2 regions of the Mesorhizobium hunchu genome follow, and region 2 is predicted to be linked to the other one. Evidence: predicted binding sites of a transcription regulator. Region 2 holds the regulator's gene; the other holds the start of a gene.
The links. Region 2 encodes PhoB, which activates phosphate uptake and scavenging genes when phosphate is short. Its sites were predicted from a motif close to TGTCATNNANCTGTCAT; they were not measured.
Positions count from the first base shown of each region.

Region 1: ABMA46_RS13280 (LTA synthase family protein) is a predicted target of PhoB. The motif match lies at 3,159-3,175, and genes of this name have one in related genera.

Region 1 covers NZ_JBEBMG010000006.1:244,394-251,884, forward strand. Annotated here, with positions in the region: gene ABMA46_RS13270 (hypothetical protein) at 1-17, opposite strand, end outside; gene ABMA46_RS13275 (LysR substrate-binding domain-containing protein) at 165-1,064, shown strand; gene ABMA46_RS13280 (LTA synthase family protein) at 1,209-3,038, opposite strand; gene fabD (ACP S-malonyltransferase) at 3,380-4,321, shown strand; gene fabG (3-oxoacyl-[acyl-carrier-protein] reductase) at 4,371-5,108, shown strand; gene ABMA46_RS13295 (acyl carrier protein) at 5,306-5,542, shown strand; gene fabF (beta-ketoacyl-ACP synthase II) at 5,577-6,839, shown strand; gene mltG (endolytic transglycosylase MltG) at 6,937-7,491, shown strand, end outside.
Region 2 covers NZ_JBEBMG010000002.1:615,276-622,766, forward strand. Annotated here, with positions in the region: gene ABMA46_RS06490 (YMGG-like glycine zipper-containing protein) at 1-155, shown strand, start outside; gene ABMA46_RS06495 (CHASE domain-containing protein) at 287-1,909, opposite strand; gene phoB (phosphate regulon transcriptional regulator PhoB) at 2,112-2,801, opposite strand; gene phoU (phosphate signaling complex protein PhoU) at 2,819-3,514, opposite strand; gene pstB (phosphate ABC transporter ATP-binding protein PstB) at 3,544-4,350, opposite strand; gene pstA (phosphate ABC transporter permease PstA) at 4,347-5,204, opposite strand; gene pstC (phosphate ABC transporter permease subunit PstC) at 5,219-6,196, opposite strand; gene pstS (phosphate ABC transporter substrate-binding protein PstS) at 6,280-7,341, opposite strand.

The DNA of each region.
Region 1 (7,491 bases), on a different contig from region 2:
GACAGGATCGTTGACATGGTCTTCCTCCTTGGTTGGCGGCGGCTTGCCGCTACGGCGGGTCGCGTTCGCTGTCGTCTATTGACAGGAACCATATGAGCTCGGATTGACGTTCAATCAAACGAAATGGTATGATGTTTTCTATCAGAAAAATTGAAAGGTGAAGCGTGAACGCTCCTCTCAATCATCCCCTTCCGCTGCTCGATCTGGATGTTCTGCGCACGTTCGTGGCCATCGCCGAGACCGGCAGCTTCACCACCGCGGCGACGGCGGTCTACCGCACGCCGTCGGCCGTCTCCATGCAGATCAAGAAACTGGAGGATATCCTCGGTCGTTCGGTGTTCGCCCGCGATGCGCGCTCCGTGTCGTTGACGACCGACGGCGAGATGCTGCTCGGCTATGCGCGCCGGCTGCTGGCGATCAATCGCGAGGCGGTCTCCAAGTTCATCGTGCCCGACATCGTCGGCGTCGTGCGACTGGGCTCGCCGGATGACTATGGCGAGCGGGTTCTGCCGCATGTCCTCAAGCGTTTCGCCCAGTCGCATCCGGCGATCGCGGTGGACGTGACCATCGACCAGTCGATCAATCTCAGGCGGCGCATGGACGACCGGGCGCTCGACATCACGCTCTTGACCAATTCCTATAAGGCCAGCGCCATCGGTGCCGAAGTGCTGCTGACGGAGCCGATCGTGTGGGCGGGCGCCAAGGGCGGCTGCGCCCATCTGCGTGACCCCATGCCGATATCGGTCTGGGAGGAAGGCTGCGCATGGCGGGCAGGCGCGCTGGAGGCCCTGGGCCGCGAGGGTCGCAACTATCGCGTCGCCTATATGAGCGCGCATACGGCCGGCCAGCGCGCCGCGATCATGTCCGACCTGGCGATCGCGCCCCTGCCGCGCTCGTTCCTCGGAAGCGACATGGTTGCGCTCGGTGCCAAGGACGGCTTGCCCGAGATCGGCAACTACAGTCTGGCGATGGTCGTATCACCGGAAGCCAGCGCGCCGGTCAAGTCGGTCGCCGACCATATTCGCACGACATTCGAAGTGTTCAGGGAAACCGGAAAGTTCTGAAGCAACGCCTGCGCCGTCAGGCTCGGGCTTATCTCGGGTATTCGCTCGACGATTGACCTGTCGACAACCGAATTCACCGGTGTGCGGAGGTTTTCGGTCTCCGGCGGCCCAAAGCCGCGTCCAGAAGGCGTCGGTGAAAACCGCTCAGCTCGTATGAGCGATTAGCTTGTCGACCGTTTCGGGGAAGAACTCGGCCGCGCCGCGACGCTTGCCGAACATCATGTCGTACTGGAGATAGCGGAAATCGCGGACCATCGGGTCGATCTTCTTCTGACGCGCCCAGTCCATCACCGCTTGCCCGTCCGTTTCCAGCAGCATGTTGCGGTCGACCACCGCATAGTGCTTCTGCAGGTCGCCGAGGAAGCCGGTGTAGTAGGGGTGGGTGATACCTGCCGTCTTGAGGATATGATAGGGCAGGAAGGCCGGGCTGACCGGTCCGAGATCCTTGACCGGTCCCGTCTTGTTCGACCAGATCACCAGCGGCGTCTCGTGGTGCGGCTTCATCTGCTCGGCCGGCTCGCGGCGCGGCGCGACATTGTCTTTCAGGAAGCCGGTTTCAACATAGACGGGACCGAGCGGCGGCAGGTGGTCGCCGAAGAAAGCAATGACCGTCGGGCGCTTGCGCGCCTTGGCCCATTCCACCAGTCTCTCGAGACCCTTGTCGGCGTCCGACGCGCCCTCGGCGTAGCTAAGCAGCGAGGCGCATGCCCAATCGCTGATCGGTGCCTCGACGGTGTGCGTTGTGTCCGAATAGCGGTGCGGCTCGTAAGGGCCGTGATTCTGGAGGCTGACGGCGAAGAAGAAGAACGGCTTCTCGGTGGCGTCGGCTTCCTTGATGATCTCGTCCGTCATCGCGGCGTCCGAGGCGAGCGGCCCACGCTTCTGCATCGGCGGCAGCGTCTCTTCGGACTTGAAGTCGTCGAAGCCGAAGTCGGCGTAGACGTTGGTCCGGTTCCAGAACCAGTTGGTGCCGGGGTGGATGGCACGCGCCTCGTAGCCTTCGCTCTTCAGGAAGTTGGCAACAGATGGGATCGGCGCGCGCACATATTGCTGGTAGGGAATGCTGCCGGTGGGCAGGAATGCGTTCGAAAAACCTGTCAGCGTCTCGAATTCGATATTTGCGGTCATGCCGCCGAACTCGGGCGAAAACATCGAGCCCGAGCGCAGCGACCTGACGTGCGGAATGGGATCGGGCGTGATCGACACGCCCGGCAGTTGCGTCGGATCCCAGAAGGATTCGCTCATCACGATGATGATGTCGGGCTTTTCCGCCGGCATCGACGGTGCGACCCTCGGTTTGGCGATTGCGTCAATGGCCTTGGCGGAATAGCCGGAGGGCGCGCCGACATGCGCCATAGGCACGTTGAGCGCAAAGGCGAGTGCGAAACCGTTGGAAGCGTAGTTTTCCTTCTGGTCCCACATCATGGGGATGATCTGGAGGCGGTCGCGCGTCCACGAAAACGTCGCGTAGTCCATGATCGAGACGAAGAAGGCCAGCATCGGCAGGCAAAGCGCAAGGCGCGCCAGTCTGCCCTTATAGGTCAGGCGCGGCATGCGTCGGCGCCATTCACGCCATGTGTAGACGAGAAGCGCAAGCCCGGCGACGATGCCGACAGCCATGGCGACGGCGGTCCATGGACGTTCACGCACAAGCAACGGCATGAGATCGACGATCTGGCGCGCATAGAGGAAATCGGTTGGATAGAGCGGGTCGCCAAGATAGTGCGACTTCTGGTGGCCGACGAAAGCCAGCGACAAGGTCAGCGGCGCGACGACCATCAGTCCCTGATACCTGCGGCCAAGGATGGCATCCAGCGCCACCAGAATAAGCGTGAAAAGGATGACGGTCGTCCATCCTGGTTTGAAGGGTTGCAGGAAGAAACCGACCGTAGCAGCGAAATCGCCACGGAAAATCAGCTCGATCAGGAAGACGAGAACGGCCGCGGCAAGGAGCGAGACAAGGGCGTAGCCCAGTCCGGCCCTGAATGATGCCCACGTGCCGGAGGCTGAAAATTCAGCGTCGGCGACTGGCGGATGCGCCCGATGGCGGGTGTCTTTTTTCCGTTCCAATTCCAAGCCCTCAGCCGTGAAAAGCGTCACGGAACCGTCATCTCAATGTCATATCAGCCTAAAGGTTGCGGCAAAATTGGGAAGAGCCGGCAAAAGATTCGTGTTCGGTTTTAATCATGAGTGATCGAAAAAGCTCTTTTGAAACAGGTGGGTTAGCCTTTCAGCTCTTCGAGGCCGCCGGGGACGGGGCTTGACTTGCAAGGCCGCCTTGGTCACACGCAGGGCGATCGAAAACGGGGCGTAACATGGCCATCGCATTTACATTTCCCGGACAGGGCAGCCAGGCGGTCGGCATGGGCAAGGACCTTGCCGAGTCATACCCGGAAGCGCGCAGGGTCTTCGAAGAGGTCGATGAAGCGCTCGGCGAGAAGCTGTCGAAGCTCATCTGGGAGGGGCCGGAGGAAACCCTGATGCTGACCGCCAATGCGCAGCCGGCACTGATGGCGGTTTCGCTGGCGGCCATGAGGGCCTTGGAATCCAGGGGGTTCTCCCTGAAGGACAAGGTCGGCTACGTCGCCGGTCATTCGCTGGGCGAATATTCCGCGCTCGCTGCCGCGGGATTCGTCTCCATCGCCGACGCGGCCCGGCTCCTGCGCATCCGCGGCAACGCGATGCAGTCGGCCGTCCCGGTGGGCGAGGGGGCGATGGCCGCCATCATCGGGCTGGAGCAGGCCGACGTGGAGACGGCCTGCGCCGAGGCCGCGCAAGGGGCGGTGTGCCAGGTCGCCAATGACAATGGCGGCGGGCAACTCGTCATTTCCGGCGCCAGGGCCGCCGTCGAGCGGGCAGCCGCGCTGTGCAGCGAAAAGGGTGCCAAGCGCGCCCTGATGCTGCAGGTCTCCGCGCCCTTCCACTCGGCGTTGATGCAGCCCGCCGCCGACGCCATGCGCGAGGCGCTGGCGGGCGTGGCGAAGAATCCGCCGGTCGTGCCTGTGGTGTCCAATGTGTCCGTGACCCCCACCAGCGATCCGGAAACAATCGCCGCGCGTCTGGTCGAGCAGGTCACCGGACGGGTGCGCTGGCGCGAGACGGTGGAATGGTTCGGCGCCGAGGGCGTCACCACGCTCTACGAAATCGGAGCCGGCAAGGTGCTTTCGGGATTGGCGCGGCGTATCAATCGCGATATCGCGGTAGCCAATGTCGGCGCGCCCGCCGATGTCGATGCAGCTCTGGCGTCGCTCGGCTAGGCATCTGGATTGACTTCTCCCTTATGAGGGAGCGATCGAGGAGAAAAAAATGTTCGACCTGACCGGCCGCAAGGCGCTCGTCACAGGCGCATCCGGGGGCATCGGCGAGGCGATCGCGCGCATCCTGCATGCGCAGGGCGCCATCGTCGGGCTGCATGGCACTCGGGTCGAGAGACTGGAAGCGCTGGCAGGCGATCTCGGTGAGCGGGTCAAGCTGTTTCCGGCCGACCTCTCTGACCGGGATCAGGTCAAGGCGCTCGGCCAGAAGGCGGAGGCCGAACTGGAAGGCGTCGACATTCTGGTCAACAACGCCGGCATCACTCGCGACGGACTGTTCGTCAGGATGTCCGACGAGGACTGGGACGCCGTGCTCGACGTCAATCTCGGCGCCGTCTTCCGGCTGACGCGGGAACTGACGCATCCGATGATGCGCCGCCGTCACGGCCGCATCATCAACATCACCTCCGTGGTCGGCGTCACCGGCAACCCGGGCCAGGCCAACTACTGCGCCTCCAAGGCCGGCATGATCGGCTTTTCCAAGTCGCTGGCGCAGGAGATCGCCACCCGTAACATCACGGTCAATTGCGTGGCGCCGGGTTTTATCGAATCGGCCATGACCGGCAAGCTGAACGACAAGCAGAAAGAAGCCATCATGGCCGCCATCCCCATGAAGCGGATGGGAACAGGCGCCGAAGTGGCTTCGGCCGTCGCCTGGCTGGCCTCGGACGAGGCGGGCTACGTGACGGGGCAGACCGTTCACGTCAACGGCGGAATGGCCATGATCTGAGCGTCGCGCGAGGGCTTGGGAAAGGCCATTTCGCCTTGGACAGTGCCGCCTTTTCGTGTATTGCGACCCGCAACCTGGCGACCCGGCACCAGACTTCGGCGTTCGCCCGGCGATTTCAGCAGGACTATCTTTGCCCTTGATTAGCGGCATTGTGGCCGCTAACGAAGACAGACATAACATCAGACGAGGATGCCCACATGAGTGACACCGCAGAGCGCGTCAAGAAGATCGTTATCGAGCATCTTGGTGTGGATGCCGACAAGGTAACCGAACAGGCGAGCTTCATCGACGACCTTGGCGCGGACAGCCTCGACACGGTCGAACTCGTCATGGCGTTCGAGGAAGAATTCGGCGTCGAGATTCCGGACGATGCGGCGGAGACGATCCTCACCGTCGGCGATGCCGTGAAGTACATCGACAAGGCTTCGGCCTGACGCCTGCGAATCGCATCCGCGGGATAGGCATGTGATGCGGCGCGTCGTCGTAACGGGCCTTGGGCTCCTTTCGCCGTTCGGCATGGGCTTCGAGCACAGCTGGCAACAGCTGCTCACGGGGCGCAGCGCCGCGCGGCGCGTGACGGAGTTCGAGGTCGACGACCTGCCGTGCAAGATCGCCAATGTCATCCCGCGTGGCGATGGCGCCGGGGGCACCTTCAACCCCGAGACGGTCCTGGAGCCGAAAGAGCTTCGCAAGATCGGCGACTTCATCCTCTACGGCATCGCGGCCGCGGACGAGGCGTTGCGGGATTCCGGCTGGGTTCCGCAGACCGAGGCGGATCGTTGCGCGACCGGCGTGATGATCGGCTCCGGCATCGGCGGCATCGAGGGGATCGCCGAGAACGCTCTGCTCATGCAGGAACGCGGCCCGCGCCGCATCAGCCCGTTCTTCATTCCCGGCAACATCATCAATCTGGTGTCCGGCCAGGTGTCGATCAAGCACGGGCTGAAAGGCCCGAATCATGCCGTGGTCACCGCCTGTTCGACGGGCGCGCACGCCATCGGCGACGCGGCGCGGCTGATCCAGTTCGGCGACGCCGACGTCATGGTGGCCGGCGGTGCCGAAGCCGCCGTCACACGTCTGTCGCTGGCCGGCTTTGCCGCCTGCCGCGCGCTCTCTACGGACTACAACGACACGCCGGAGAAGGCGTCGCGACCGTATGACCGTGACCGCGACGGCTTCGTCATGGGCGAGGGCGCCGGCGTGGTGGTGCTGGAGGAACTCGAGCACGCCAAGGCGCGCGGCGCGAAAATCTACGGCGAGGTCGTGGGGTACGGGCTGACGGGCGACGCCTACCATATCACCGCACCTGCAGAGGACGGCGACGGTGCTTTCCGCTGCATGACTGCGGCGCTGAAGCGTGCCGGCCTGACGCCGGGCGATGTCGACTATATCAACGCCCACGGCACGTCGACCATGGCCGATACGATCGAACTCGGCGCCGTCGAGCGCCTCGTCGGGGACGCTGCCTCGAAGATATCGATGTCGTCGACCAAGTCCTCTATCGGCCATCTGCTTGGCGCGGCCGGTGCCGCAGAAGCCATTTTCTGTATCCTGGCGATGCGCGACAACATCGCGCCGGCGACCATCAATCTCGACAACCCCGAGCGGGAAACGGCCATCGATCTCGTTCCGAACAAGCCGAGGCAGCGGCGGATCGATGTCGCTCTGTCGAACTCCTTCGGTTTCGGCGGAACGAACGCGTCGCTGGTTTTCAAGCGTTACGATGGGTGAGGCCGGGCGGTTTCCTGCCGGTCCGGCTGTCAATTTCGCCATATTCGCTTCTACTGTTCCGGAGGGGATTCGTGGAACAATCGAACGGTAGCGCGTCATGAACAGCAATCCACCGAATGATGGTGAATTCGGACAGCGTCCGGTCCCGCCCACCACCATCGTGCCGAAATCGGCCAGCGAGGCGTTGCGCCCGGAGGCCGGCACGCCGCCGCCCGGCAAGCGCTCGCGCGCGTCGCGCAGCCAGATCATCGTGTTCATGAACTTTGTCGTCTCCTGCGTCATGCTTCTGGTGCTGGCGGCTGGTGTGGCGCTTTATTTCGGCAAGCAGGAATTCGTCGGGCCAGGCCCCTCGCAGAGCGGCGACACCTTCGTGGTCAAGCAGAACAGCGGCGTGGCGGAGATCGCCACGCAATTGGAGAGCCGCGGGCTGATCAGCAATTCGAGGATTTTCCGGCTTGGTGTCCGCGCCTACGGCAACGACCAGGCGCTGAAGGCCGGTGAATACCGGATCAAGCCGCACGCCTCGATGCGCGACATCATGGACCTTTTGAAGAGCGGCAAGTCGGTGATGTATTCGCTGACGATACCGGAAGGCCTGACCGTCGAGCAGGCGTTCGAGAAGATCGCGTCGCAGCCGGAACTCGACGGCGAC
Region 2 (7,491 bases):
CGCTGATCGGCGGCGCGATCGGCGGCTGGAAGGGCGCGGCCATCGGCGCCGCAGTGGGTGCGGGATCCGGCCTTCTGGTCCGCAACCTGCGCAACGGCTACTGTCAGTATCGCAGCCCGCGCACCGGTCGCATCTATACGGCCCGCTGCAACTGACACCCGGTTGATCGTCGGTAAGAACAGGGCATCGGCCAGCCGATCCCCTTTTTGCGTCCATAGTATCGCTTACCCTGTTGCCGACTAACAATGAACGCATATCGACGCGGCATCGGTGAAACGGTGCGGGTTCAGGCCGACAGGGGAATCCGGATGGCGACGCTCAGCCCGCCGGGCCGGAAGTCGCGATTGATGGTGCCACGCAATTCGCGCGTGATGTTCATGTCGATCAGCTTGGTGCCGAAACCCGTCCTCGAAGGCGCTTCCAGATCCGTCTGGCCTCTTTCTTTCCAGTCGAGGGCAAGCGTTCGGTGCCGTCCCAGCCCTTCCAGCCGCCATGACACGTTCAGCGCATCGATCGACTTCGCCGCCTCGCCATATTTGAGCGCGTTGGTGGCCAACTCATGGAAGGTCAGGCCGAGCGCCTGGGTGGTGGTTTCGTCGAGCAGCACCTGCGGTCCCGACAACAGGTTTTCGGGCAGCTCCTTGCCGAACACCTGGCCGAGTTCGATCCGCAACAGATCGCTGAGATCGGCTTTCTGCCAGCGCGATCGCGTCAGCATGTCCTGCGAAGCGGCCATCGCCTGAAGCCGCGCCGCGAAGGAGTTGGAGAACTCGTCTATATCTTTCGAGCCTGCCGCCGTCTGGCGCGCGATAGCCAGCACCCGGGTGATCGAATTCTTGATGCGATGCTTCATTTCCTGAAGCATCAGATCCTTTTCGAGCAGGCTCTTTTCCGAGCTTTCGTGCAATTGCGCGACAGCATCGTAGGCCCGCTCCTGATAGCGCGACACCAGCGCGATCGCGCTGGCCAGCAGCAGGCCGAAAATGCCGAGCATGATGGGAACGATCCGCGACGACGGCGCCGAAAACGCACTGGTCGGCCTGAACAGGATCGTCCATTCGCGCCCGGCCACCGTCATCTGCCGCGTCGCCAGGAGTTTGTCGCCGAACGCATTCGTCGGCGGTGTTTGCGAACGGAACATGAGATTGTCGGGATCGACGCGCCCGTCATAGACCTCGATATTCACCGGCAGCAACGGCGCGCGCCGAAGGGCCGCCTCGAACAGTTCCTTGGCGCGGAACGCGGCATACAGGAATCCGCTCGTGACGGTGGTCTTGGTGTCCACGACGTCCGGCGCGGTCGATACGGTCAGGCGCACGAACACCATAAAGCCTGGATATCCCTGCCCCGTGCCGGTGTTCTTGCCCAGCATCGTCAATCCGCTGGCGTGCTGCTCATCGTCGACCATGGCCTTCTGGATCGCCGCCCGGCGCACAGGATCGCTCATCATGTCGTAACCGATGGCGGTTCGGGTCGCGTCGTCCAGCGGCTCGAAGAGCACGATGGGCGCGCGCCACGCCAGGGTCGATGCCGGGTAGATGGATCGGTCGAGGCCCTGGTCGTCGCGCATCTCGCGTTCCGCCACGGCTTCATTTCCGGCCTTGACCAATCTCAGGAAGCCGATGCCGCGCAGGCCGGCGAAATTGCCGTCGACGTCCAGCGCATCGAAGAACGCCTTGAACTCGCTCTGCCTGATTTTGCCGTTGCGGGCGTCGAACAGCGCCTGCGTCGCCCGCAGCAGCGACAGATGGAGATCGACGCGGCTCTCTATGCGGTTCAGCGTATCGTCAGCCGTGGCGGCGAACTTGATGCGCGCCGCCTCCTGCGAGGCGAAAAAGGCGAAACCGGCCATGGCGAGGCTCACCAGGGCGACAGCCACAAACGCTGCGATGGGCAACAACTTCTTCAATTATCGGCGTGGTCCGCTAAAGGCTACGCCCTTCTTAGCAATCTGGCGCGTCAACACAATGGCTGGATATTGGGACAGCGATATCCGCAGGTCATGCTGACCATAGGCGATACCGGACGAAGATCCGCCGAGCGCCAGAGATGCGCGGCAGGCGTGCGGTAACCATCGTCGAGGAAGCGCTGCGCGCGCCAGGCGTCGCGGCTTAATCTTCTCGGATGGCGTAGCCGGCGCCGCGAATGGTGCGGATGACATCGGGCATCCTGCCGGTGTTGACCGCCTTGCGCAGCCGCCCGACATGCACGTCAACGGTCCGCTCGTCGATATAGATCGTCTCGCCCCAGACATTGTCGAGAAGCTGGCTGCGCGAGAAGACGCGGCCGGGATGCCGCATCATGAATTCGAGCAGCCGGAACTCGGTCGGGCCGAGCCTGATCTCGCTTTTCTTGCGGTAGACCCGGTGCTGCTCGCGGTCGAGCATGATGTCGCCCACCTTCAGCACGGACGACAGCACTTCCGGCTTCGCGCGGCGCAGCAGCGCCTTGACGCGCGCCATGAATTCCGGCGTCGAGAACGGCTTGACCAGATAGTCGTCGGCGCCCGTCTGCAGGCCACGCACGCGGTCGCTTTCCTCGCCGCGCGCCGTCAGCATGATGATCGGCAGGCGCTCCGTCTGCGGCCGCATCCTGAGGCGCCGGCAAAGCTCGATGCCCGACACCGCCGGCACCATCCAGTCCAGGACCAGCAGGTCGGGCGTGCTTTCCTGCAGCCGCACCTCGGCCTCGTCGCCACGCGTGACGACCTCGACCTGATAGCCCTCCGATTCGAGATTGTAGCGCAGGAGCACGCCGAGCGGCTCCTCGTCCTCGACCACCATGACGCGCGGTGCGATCATCGGTTCCAAACCTTGCCTCAGGCCGCCGCCGTCTCGTCCCGCTTGGGACGATTGGGCGGCAACTGTTCGCCTGTCAGGATATAATACGCATTTTCGGCGATGTTGGTCACGTGGTCGCCGATGCGCTCCAGGTTCTTGGCGCAGAACAAAAGATGCGTGCAGGCGGTTATGTTGCGCGGGTCCTCCATCATGTAGGTCAGGAGTTCGCGGAAGACAGCCGTATAGCGCGCGTCGATGCTCTCGTCGCTGGCGCGCAGCCGGGTAAGCGCGGCGGCGTCACCCGCTGCATAGTCGCGGATGACGTCGTCGACCTGTTCGAGCACCAGATGGGCCATGCCCTCGATCGAATGGGACAGGTCGCGCGGCACGGCGTTCTCGCCGACGGCGCCGACCCGCTTGGCAATGTTCTTGGCAAGGTCGCCGATCCGCTCCAGATCGCCGGCCATGCGGATCGCCCCCAGCACCGAGCGCAGGTCGTCGGCCATCGGCTGGCGCCGGGCGATCAGCGTGATGGCGCGGGAATCCAGCTCGCGCTGGCGCTCGTCCATGACGATGTCGTCGGAGACGACGCGCTGCGCCAGCGCGACATCCGCCGACAAAAGCGCCTTCGTCGCGCCGCCGACCATCGTGCCGGCCAGTTCGCCCATCCCGTCGATGATCTGCCCGATCTCGCGCAGATCGTCGTCGAAGGATGCAACCGTATGTTCAGCCATCTGCCTTCCCCGTTATCCGGTGCCGCCGCTCAGCCGAACCGGCCGGTGATGTAGTCCTGAGTGCGCTTCTCGCGCGGCGAGGTGAAGATCTTCTCGGTCTTGTCGAACTCGATCAGCTCGCCGAGATACATGAAGGCGGTCTTGGAGGAGACGCGCGCCGCCTGCTGCATGTTGTGGGTGACGATGACGATCGTGTAGTCGTCCTTCAGTTCGTCGATCAGTTCCTCGATCTTGGCCGTCGACAGCGGATCGAGGGCCGAGGCCGGCTCGTCCAGCAGGATCACCTCGGGCTTGACCGCGACCGTGCGGGCGATGCACAGGCGCTGCTGCTGGCCGCCCGAAAGCGACAGGCCGCTGGCGTCGAGCTTGTCCTTGACCTCGGTCCACAGCGCAGCGCGCTTCAGGGCATGTTCCACGCGCCCGTCCATCTCGGACTTCGGCAGTTTCTCGTAGAGCCTCACGCCAAAGGCGATATTCTCGTAGATCGACATCGGGAACGGCGTCGGCTTCTGGAACACCATGCCGATGCGGGTGCGCAACAGGTTGAGGTCCTGCGAGCGGTCGAGGATATTGCGGCCGTCGAGCAGGATCTCGCCGTCGGCGCTCTGGCGCGGATAGAGCTCATAGATGCGGTTGAAGCACCTGAGCAGGGTCGACTTGCCGCAGCCCGACGGACCGATGAAGGCGGTGACAGAGCGCGCCGGCAGGGACAGCGAAATGTCCTTCAGCGCCTTCGACTGGCCGTAATGGAAATTGAGGTGCCTGACCTCGATCTTGGCGGTCTCGGCGGCCGGTTCGGCGGCCACGTCGAGTTCGGTGGACAACATCGGTTTCATCTGTCCTCTCTGCGTCCGGTGAGGCTGCGGGCGAAGATCGAAAGGCCCAGCACCGTCAGGGTGATGATAAGCGCTCCGGTCCAGGCGAGCTGCTGCCATTCCTCATAGGGGCTGAGCGCGAACTGGAAGATGGTCACGGGCAGGCTGGCCATCGGAGCATTGAGATTGCTCGACCAGAACTGGTTGTTGAGCGCGGTGAAGAGCAGCGGCGCCGTCTCGCCCGAGATGCGGGCGATCGACAAAAGGATGCCGGTGACGATGCCCGACAGCGCGGCGCGGTAGGCGACCGAGCGGATGACGATCCAGCGCGGCGCGCCGATCGCCGTACCGGCCTCGCGCAGCGTGTTGGGCACCAGGTTCAGCATGTCCTCGGTGGTGCGCACCACCACCGGTATGACTAGGATCGCCAGCGCCACCGCGCCGGCGAGCGCCGAGAAATGGCCCATCGGGCGCACCACCAGTTCGTAGACGAACAGGCCGATGATAATCGAGGGCGCCGACAGCAGGATATCGTTGATGAAGCGCACGACCGTGGTCAGCTTCGAGAAGCGCCCGTACTCGGCCATGTAGGTGCCGGCCATGACGCCGACCGGCGTGCCGACGGCCACGGCGATGACCGTCATGACGACCGAGCCGTAGATGGCGTTGAGCAGGCCGCCCGCATCGCCCGGAGGCGGAGTCATTTCAGTGAAGACGGCGAGATTGACGCCGGCCAGCCCTTTCCAGACCAGCGCGCCGAGGATGAGGGCAAGCCAGGCGAGGCCGATGCCGGCGGCGACGACGCAGAGCGTCATCATCGCCGAATTGCGCACCTTGCGGCGGCTGTGAAGGGAGGTTGCGGCGGCGACGGTCATGTCGGTCTTCTCTCTCAGGCGCCGGCCTTGCGCTCAATCCGCATCAGCATGTAGCGCGCCAGAGCGAGGATGAGGAAGGTGAGGACGAACAGGATGAGGCCGAGGGCGACCAGCGAGGAGGTGTAAAGGTCGCCGTCGGCTTCCGTGAATTCGTTGGCGATCGTCGCCGAGATGGTGGTCCCCGGAGCCAGCAGCGAGGCCGAGATGCGGTGCGCGTTGCCGATCACGAAGGTTACCGCCATCGTTTCGCCCAGCGCGCGGCCGAGGCCGAGCATGACGCCGCCCATGATGCCGACGCGGGTGTAGGGAACGACGATGCGGCGCATCACCTCCCATGTCGTGCAGCCGATGCCGTAGGCCGATTCCTTCAGCACGGACGGCACCGTGTCGAACACGTCCTTGGTGATGGAGGTGATGAAGGGCAACACCATGATCGCCAGGATCAGCGCCGAGGTCAGCATGCCGATGCCGTAGGGCGGGCCGGCGAACACCGAGTTCAGCACAGGGATGTTCTTGAAGAGGGCGATCAGGAAAGGCTGGACCGTCGTCTGCAGGAACGGCGCAAAGACGAACAGGCCCCAGATGCCGTAGATGATGGAAGGAATGCCCGCCAGAAGCTCGACGGCGATGCCGATGGGCCGCCTGAGCGGACGCGGGCACAACTCCGTCAGGAAAATGGCGATGCCGATGCCGATCGGCACGGCGATCAGGATGGCGACGGCAGAGGTGACGACGGTGCCGTAGATCGGCGCCAGCGCGCCGAAATTCTCGGTAACGGGATTCCAGCTTTCCGTGGTCAGGAAGGCCGGCCCGAATTTGGACAGGGCTTCCCACGAGCCGGCGACCAGCGAGATCGCGACGCCGCTCAGGATCAGCAGGACGAGGATCGCCGCACCCTTGGCCGTATTATGGAAGATCGTGTCGGTAAGCGCGAAGCGGCGTACGGTCGCCTCTCTGTCGCGCATGGATTGCGCGGTGGCTACAAGCGTCATCCAGCCAATTCCCGTCCGGGTTCGATCAGGCGTTCAAGAGAGCCGCGGGGTCGGCAACACCGGCCCCGCGCACCCGTTCGGTCTCAGTTCGTGGCGGCGAAGAGCGGCTTGCCGTCGGCGCCCACGATGTTCTTGGCCCAGGTGTCCTCGATGCTGTTGACGACACCGTCCGGGATCGCGACGTAGTCGAGACCGGAAGCCATCTCGCCGCCCTTGTTGTAGGCCCAGTCGAAGAACTTGAGGGCTTCGCCGGTGGTGGCGGCGTCGTCGGGGGTCTTGTAGAGGACAACCCACGTCGAAGCCGTGATCGGCCAGGAGTCGGCGCCCGGCTGGTTGCCGAGGATCACGCCATAGCCCGGAACCGAGTTCCAGTCGGCGTTCGAGGCGGCGGCCGAGAACGAAGCCAGGGTCGGATCGACCTTCTTGCCGTCCCTGTTGATCATGTCGGTGAAGATCAGCTTGTTCTGCTTGGCGTAGGCGTACTCGACGTAGCCGATCGAGCCCTGCGTCTGCGCGACGTTGTTGGCGACGCCTTCATTGCCCTTGGCGCCGATACCGACCGGCCATTCCAGAGCGGTGGCGACGCCGACCTTGTCCTTCCACTCGCCGTTGGTAGCGGCCAGGTAGTTGGCGAAGTTGAAGGTCGTGCCCGAACCGTCAGACCGATGGACCACGGCGATGGCGAGGTCGGGCAGCTTGGCGTCGGGGTTCAGTTTGGCGATGGCCTCGTCGTTCCAGTTGGTGATCTTGCCGAGGAAGATGTCGGCCAGCGTCGCGCCGTCGAGAACCAGCGAGCCCGGCTCGACGCCCTCGATGTTGACGACCGGCACGATGCCGCCCATCACGACCGGGAACTGCACAAGGCCGGTAGCCTCAAGGTCTTCGCCGGAGAGCGGCGCGTCGGTGGCGCCGAAAGTCACGGTCTTCGCCTTGATCTGCTTGATGCCGCCGCCGGAACCGATCGACTGGTAGTTGAGGCCGGTGCCTGTCTCCTTCTTGTAGGCATCGGCCCACTTGGCGAGGATCGGGTAGACGAAGGTCGAGCCGGCGCCCGTGATGTCGGCGGCATAGGCGGCGGAAAGGGTGAGGGTTGACGCCGTGGCCATTGCGATCGCAACGACCGACGCGCGGAGGAAATGTCTCATTGAGCCTGCTCCTGTCGGACTGGTCTTTGGCGCTTTTGCCAGCGCCCGAGCGAGGCCATAGCCACCGTTTGTTACAGTCGCATGACAGTTCCGTGTCGGTCCGATAACGGTTCTTATGCGGCAACGGCGTCGTGTTGAAACGCGAGCGTC